DNA from 2 places in the Streptomyces sp. HSW2009 genome. Region 2 is predicted to be linked to the other one. Evidence: riboswitches for the same ligand, from Rfam matches in the RefSeq annotation. Region 2 holds a riboswitch; the other holds the start of a gene.
The links. Region 2 has a riboswitch for cyclic di-AMP ahead of AAHZ94_RS27750 (transglycosylase family protein). Riboswitches for the same ligand answer to the same signal wherever they lie in the genome.
Positions count from the first base shown of each region.

Region 1 (3,397 bases), on a different contig from region 2:
CTGGCGCCGCCGACCTTGGTGGCGATGACGACCCGGTCGCGGTTGCCGCGCGCCGCGACCCAGTTGCCGATGATGGTCTCCGACTCGCCGCCCGAGTTGCCCGGCACCCAGGCCGAGTACACGTCGGCGGTGTCGATGAAGTTGCCGCCGGCGCCCACGTAGGCGTCCAGGATGGCGAAGGACTGCGCCTGGTCGGCGCCCCAGCCGAAGACGTTGCCGCCCAGTGAGAGCGGGAAGACCTCGACGTCGCCGATCAGGCGGGCCCGTGTGCTCGATACGTGTTCAACCATGCCCGTGCCCAACGGATCGGCCCACCGCCCTATTCCCACCCCGCCCCGCCGCTCCCGCCGCACGAGTCACCCACGCCGTACGCGCCCTGCGCGCCGTACCAACCAACCGGCCGTACGAGCCGTGTGCGCCGCCCGGCCGTGCGCGCTGGACACCTCACCCGCGCGCACGCCTCACCCACCGACCCGCGGGTCCGCCGCCCCACCGACCCCGCGGGTCCGGCACCCCGCTACGGCTGGAGCCCGTGCTCCCGCAGCCACGCCATGGGGTCGATCGGCGCGCCGCCGCCCGGCCTGACCTCCAGGTGCAGGTGCGGCCCGGTGACGTTGCCGGTCGCGCCGACCCGGCCGATCACGTCGCCGGTGCCGACCTGACCCGAGGTCTGCGTCATGGAGGACAGGTGGCAGTACCAGACCTCGGTGCCGTCGGGGAGCGTGAGGATGATGCGGTACCCGTACGAACCGGCCCAGCCCGCCTGCGTGATGGTGCCGCCGTGCACCGCCTTGACCGGGGTGCCGGTCGGGGCGGCGAAGTCCTGGCCGGTGTGGTTGGCCGACCACATGTCGCCGGCCTGGCCGAACGTGGAGGTCAGCGTGTACGAGCCGACCGGCAGCGCATAACTGGCGGCGAGCTTGGCGCGGCGCTCGGCCTCCGCCTTGCGCGCGGCCTCCGCCGCCTTGGCCTCCGCCGCCCGCTTCGCCTCCTCGGCCTTGCGCTTGGCCTCGGCCTCGGCGGCCCGCTTCTTCGCCTGCTCCGCGGCCTGTTCGGCGGCCTTCTTGCGCGCCGCCTCGGCCGCGGCCCGCGCCGCCGCGGCCCGCTCGGCGGCCTCGCGCTCGGCTGCCTCCGCCGCGTTCTGCTGGTTCTCGGCCTGCTGGAGGATGCGGGTGCGCAGCGCCTCGCCCGCGTTGGCCGTGCCGTTGGCCGTCTCCTCGACGGTCAGCCCGGCCTGGCTCAGCGGCGTACGGTCCGCCGGGTGCACCGCGGGCGCCTGCTGCCCGCCGCCGTCCGACAGCAGCGACCCGACGCCGGGGAGCTGGTCGGCGTCGGGCAGGGTGTCGACGATGGCGTCGGCCGCGGACCCCAGGTCGGGCACCGACAGGGCGGCCTGCGGGCGGTCCTTGGCGCTCGCCATGCCGCCGGCGCCGACCGCCGCGATGACCCCGACGCCGAGCACGGCACCGCTGCGGGCCATCGAGCCGCCGCGCTGCTTCACCACCCGGTGCCGGCCGCGGACCGGGGCGACACTCTCGGCGGTGGGGTTCCACTCCTCCCCGGGCGCGCTGCCCGGTGCACTGCCCGGCGCGTCGTCTTCGGGCGCGCCCCAGGCGGCCGGGCCGCCCCAGTGCGCCGGCTCGGGCGCCGCGCCGGACGCCGCCCCGAGCGCTATCCCTGCCGTCATCTCGGCCGCCGTCTCGGCCGTCATCTCAACTGCCGCGCCGGGGAGTTCGTCCGCGCGGCCGGCGAAGGGCAACCCGCCGGGACCGCCGTCGGGATGACCACCGGGGTGCGCGGCGCCGGGCCCGCCGGGCAGTGCGGCAGCGTGGCTGCCGGGGTGCCCGGCGACCTGACCACCAGAATGGTGAGCGAACTGCCCGCCGGGCTGCCCGGCGAAGGGACCGCCGGCGTGTTCGGCGGGGTCGGCCGCGGGAGAAGCCGGGCCGGAGGCAGACCTGTTGGACGCCACGGAGGCGTGCTCCTTTCCTTCCTTCTCGCCTACCGGGTTAGCTGACGGGTTCGGAGCAGGAAGGTCTCCTACGGGCCGCGGACGACCCGATTCACCCCAAGGGTTGGTTCCCCGGTTCCCTCGTCTCGGCCCCGCCGCGAACGGCGGTGTCGCGCCTGAGGAATTCGGCGACGGCGCACGGAGCCGCCTCTTGCGGCGGCGGTGACGACCGCGCTGCGTTATCGAACGTTAATAGAGGCCCGGGTGTGATTCCAAGCCGTTCTGGGGAATAGGGCACCGCCTTTGCCGGACCGCCTACCGAACTTCAGCAGCCTGGTCAAGATCGACTACCCAGCGCAGTCAACGGCCGCCGCCGCGCCCGCCGCGCCGGGCAAGGCCCGGCCCCAACCGGCGCAGCGCGAGCAGCGCCATGTCGTCCACCCGCTGCCCGTGCGTATGCCGCGTCACATCGGCGATCAGCGTGTCCAGGAGCCCGTCGGGGCTGGCGAAGCGCCGGCCGCCGAGCCGCTGCGTCGGCTCGTAGAACCGGCCGGTCCCGTCGCGCGCCTCGGTCACCCCGTCCGTCAGCATCAGCAGCGTCGCGCCGGCCGGGAACTCCGTCTCCGTCACCGTGTCCTGCCAGGCCGCCAGGTCTCCCATGCCGAGCGGCAGCGCGCCGGCGGCCGGCACCAGTTCCCGTACGTTGCCGTCGGGCAGCAGCATGAGGGGCGGCGGGTGGCCGCGGTTGATGAGCCTCAGCCGGCCGCTGCCGACGTCGTCGATCTCGCCGATGACCGCGGTGGTGAACCCCTCGAACTGGTCGAGCCCGGCCCGCCGGTCGCCCTCCCGGTCCAGCGCCCGCTCCAACCGGTCGACCACGCCCTCCAACGCGGGTTCCTGCTCCGCCGCCTCGCCGAACGCCCCGACGACCACGGCGACCGCCTCCACCGCGTCCAGGCCCTTGCCCCGCACGTCGCCGATGAGCACGCGCACGCCGTACGGGGACTCCTGCACCGCGTACAGGTCGCCGCCGATCCTGGCGTCGGTCTGCGCCGCGACGTACCTGGCGGCGATCCGCAGCGCGCCCGTCCGGGCCGGCGGCGCGGGCAGTACGGCGCGCTGCGCGGCCTCGGCGACCACCCGGACGGTGGCGAGCTGCCGGTAGTTGCGGCGCACCACCCGGTTGATGGCCAGCGCGAACAGCGCGACGGTCGCCACGGTCGCCACCTCGGTCACCGAAAGGGCCCGGTCGGCGGCGCTGTGCACGAACGCCAGCAGGACGGAGGTGACGACGGCGGTCGCCGCCACCACGCTCGTCCAGCGCAGCGAGAACAGCGGGGCGGCGATCAGCGAGGCGGCGGTGAGGAACGGCGACGCGGTGTAGTGCGAGGGGGTGAGCAGGTCGAAGACGACGCCGCCGGCGAGCAGGGCGGCAGGCAGCCAGCG
Region 1 covers NZ_JBEHZD010000275.1:4,511-7,907, reverse strand. Annotated here, with positions in the region: gene AAHZ94_RS20080 (aldo/keto reductase) at 1-290, opposite strand, end outside; gene AAHZ94_RS20075 (M23 family metallopeptidase) at 518-1,687, opposite strand; cyclic di-AMP (ydaO/yuaA leader) riboswitch at 1,984-2,113, opposite strand; gene AAHZ94_RS20070 (PP2C family protein-serine/threonine phosphatase) at 2,312-3,397, opposite strand, start outside.
Region 1: it holds a riboswitch for cyclic di-AMP, as region 2 does, so the genes downstream of both, AAHZ94_RS20075 (M23 family metallopeptidase) here and AAHZ94_RS27750 (transglycosylase family protein) in region 2, are expected to answer to the same signal.

Region 2 (3,397 bases):
TGACCGCCGTCGACCTGCGGGGCATGGGCGGCTCGGACAAGCCGGCGGACGGCTACGACAAGCGCACCATGGCGCGCGACATCCACGAGTTGATCCACCACCTCGGCCACACGTCGGCCTTCGTCGCCGGACACGACATCGGCGCCGGGCTCGGCTACCACCTGGCCGCCAACTACCCCGCATCGGTGCGCCGGCTGGTCACCATCGACCTCGGCGTGCCCGAGGCGTCCTGGCTGGAGATCCCCATGCTGCCCGGCTCGGACGAACAGGTCGAGGCCATCTCCCGGGGGCGGGGCGGCTACCCCTGGTGGTTCGCCTTCAACCAACTGCGCGGGCTGCCCGAGGAGTTGCTCGCCGGCCGCTTCCGTCCGGTGATCGACTGGCTGTACGGGCACATGCTCCTCGACCAGGCGTCGGTATCCGATGACGCCCGGCGCATCTACGCCCATGCGTACGCCACGCCCGAGGCGATCCGTGCCGGCAACGGCTGGTACCAGACGATGCGCAAGGACGTCATCGACCTCGCCGACCACGCCCCGCTGACGCTGCCCATCCTCACCCTGGCCGGCGAACTGGGCTACCAGGCCCTGCGCCAGCAGATGGGTCCCGACAAGGGCACCGACATCCGGGTGGTGGAGGTCCGCGGCAGCGGCCACTACGTCCCCGAGGAGCAGCCGGAGGCGGTGGTGCGGGAGCTGCTCGCCTTCTTCGGGACGGCGGGCGCACAGGAGTAGGCCGACACCCGGTGCGGTCCCACCCTGGGCCCGCACCGGGGCTGGCTTGGGGAACCTGCCTCGGTCCATCCCACCCTGGGCCTGCGACGGGGCTGGCCTGGGTCCACCCACCCCGGGCCCGCACCGGGGCTCGCTTGGGGAACCTGCCTCGGCCCATCCCACCCCGGGCCCGCGCCGAGGGTCGACTTCGGGCACCCACCCTGGCCCCCACTCTTGGCCCGCGCCGGGCCCGTCCCACCCGCAGCCCACCGGGACCCGCTCAGGGAGCCCATCTCACCCCACCTCATCCCACCCCAGTCGGCACGGCCAACGCATTCCCCTCCGCCCCTCTCCCCCTTCCCGCATCCTCTTCTTGCTTCTTATGCCCCCTTCTTGCACCCCCTTCTGGCGCCCCGCCCCCTTGGTGGCGGGGTTTTCCCTGGTGATGTGCGCCCTGCCACATATGCCGGCCGGACCGTCGTGCGTACGGAGTCGATCAATAGGGGAATCGCCCGGCGGGGCAGGCCGCTGACCGGGATTTCGAGAATTCCTGGTGCGGGAGGCAACCTCGCGCGGCTTTGGCGCGTATTCCTGGGTAGCAGGGACGCATGCGAGGCCCACTGATGTGGCCCCGGCCACAAGAGACGGGCCGCAGGAGGGCGTCGAGAGTTCCGCCGAAGAGGCCAAGCAAGATCATTTGAACTGAACTTTTCGGACTTTTCTGGCCCTGTGGTGCACCTCACCGGCGCCCCGCGATGATCTGTCACGTGCTGTGGTCACCCGATTCCCTTCCGGTCGCGGGAACCCTGCACCGCCTGCGATGTCGCCCGCGGCCCACACTTCGAATTATCGCCGTGCGGCACAGATCCCGTGCAGAGCGTTATCTCTTCTCGCGAGTTATCGGCCGCAATTGATCTCCATCGACAGGTTCAGGCTTGTCGGCAGGGAAATGAATGTGTTTTGTTGGCGATCCCGCTGAAACGAAGGCGGGTATCCGACGCCGGAATGCCGAATCTTGCCGCTGGCCGAGGAGAAACTTCAAAGTCACGACGGCAAGAGCGGGGGAACCAGGTAAGTGCCGCACCGCGTCTCAGCGCGGTCGGCTTGGGGTGAAGACGTGTCGCGGCACCCCGCCGCACCAGACGCGTCCGGGCAACTCCAGCCCGAATCCGACAGCTCACCTCGTAGGCATAGGAGAGGGCTACCCCTATGTCTTTTCGCGCACGCCACAGCCGCATCAGCCCCCGTCGTCTTGCGCGCATCTCCGTCGCGCTGACCGCTGGCGGCGCCGGCCTCGCCCTCCCCTTCCTGGGCGCCCCCCAGGCCAACCCCGCCTCCGTGGACGTCTGGGAGAAGGTCGCCCAGTGCGAGGCCACCGGCAACTGGAGCATCAACACCGGTAACGGCTTCTACGGCGGCCTCCAGTTCACCGACAGCACGTGGCGCTCCTTCGGCGGCACGGCCTACGCGCCGCGCGCCGACCTGGCCACCAAGGACCAGCAGATCGCCATCGCCGAGAAGGTCCTCAAGGTGCAGGGCCCCGGCGCCTGGCCGGTGTGCTCCGTCAAGGCGGGCCTGACCGCCGGCGGCCCGCCCCCGCAGATCGCCCCCGACGGCGCCCGCGAGCAGGGCAACACCACCACCCGCGACAGCCGCCCGACCCAGCAGGTCGCGCCGAAGGCTGCCCCGAAGGCCGTTGCTCCGAAGGCCGCCCCGAAGGCCGCCCCCAAGGTTGCCCCGAAGGCAGCCCCCAAGGCCGAGGTGAAGTCCGCTCCGCGCACCCACCAGCACACCGCGGGCGCCTCGTACACCGTGCGTTCCGGTGACACCCTGTTCAAGATCGCCCAGGCGCACGACGTCAACGGTGGCTGGCGCGCCGTCTACGACCGCAACCAGGACGTCGTGGGCAAGAACCCCAACCTGATCTACCCGGACCAGCGCCTGACGCTGCCCGGCGCCGGCTCCGCGCTGAAGGCCCCGCAGAAGAGCGCTCCGCAGCAGCAGGCAGCCCCGGCCCCGCAGCAGCAGCGCGCCCCGCAGGCCGCCCAGCCGAAGGCTCCGCAGCAGCAGGTCGCGCCCAAGTCCGCGCCGGTCCAGCAGACCCAGCCGCAGACCGAGGCCGCCACCTCGACCGGCTTCACCGCCCCGGTGGCCGGCTCCACCGGTACCCCGTACCGCCAGGCCGGCGGTAGCTGGTCCAGCGGCTACCACACCGGTGTGGACTTCCCCGTCGGCACCGGCACCACGGTCAAGGCCGTCGGCGCCGGCCAGGTCGTCTCCGCCGGCTGGGCGGGCTCGTACGGCAACCAGGTCGTCATCCGCCACGCGGACGGCCACTACAGCCAGTACGCGCACCTGTCGCAGCTCACCGTCTCGGCCGGGCAGAGCGTCTCCGGCGGCCAGCAGATCGGCCTGTCCGGCAGCACCGGCAACAGCAGCGGCCCGCACCTGCACTTCGAGATCCGCACCGGCGCCGGCTACGGCTCGGACGTCGACCCGATCGCGTACCTGCGCGCCAAGGGTGTCAGCATCTGATCACCCCAGGCCGCTGACCGGCTGCCGCTGACCGGTCGCTGACCGGGGCAGTCACGCAGCCCCAGCACCACAGATGTGGCCCCGCGCCCCCCCCGCCCCCGGGGCCCGCGGCGGGGGGCGGGGGGGCCCCACCCCCCCCCCCGGGGGGG
Region 2 covers NZ_JBEHZD010000521.1:1,674-5,070, forward strand. Annotated here, with positions in the region: gene AAHZ94_RS27745 (alpha/beta fold hydrolase) at 1-734, shown strand, start outside; cyclic di-AMP (ydaO/yuaA leader) riboswitch at 1,720-1,914, shown strand; gene AAHZ94_RS27750 (transglycosylase family protein) at 1,923-3,248, shown strand.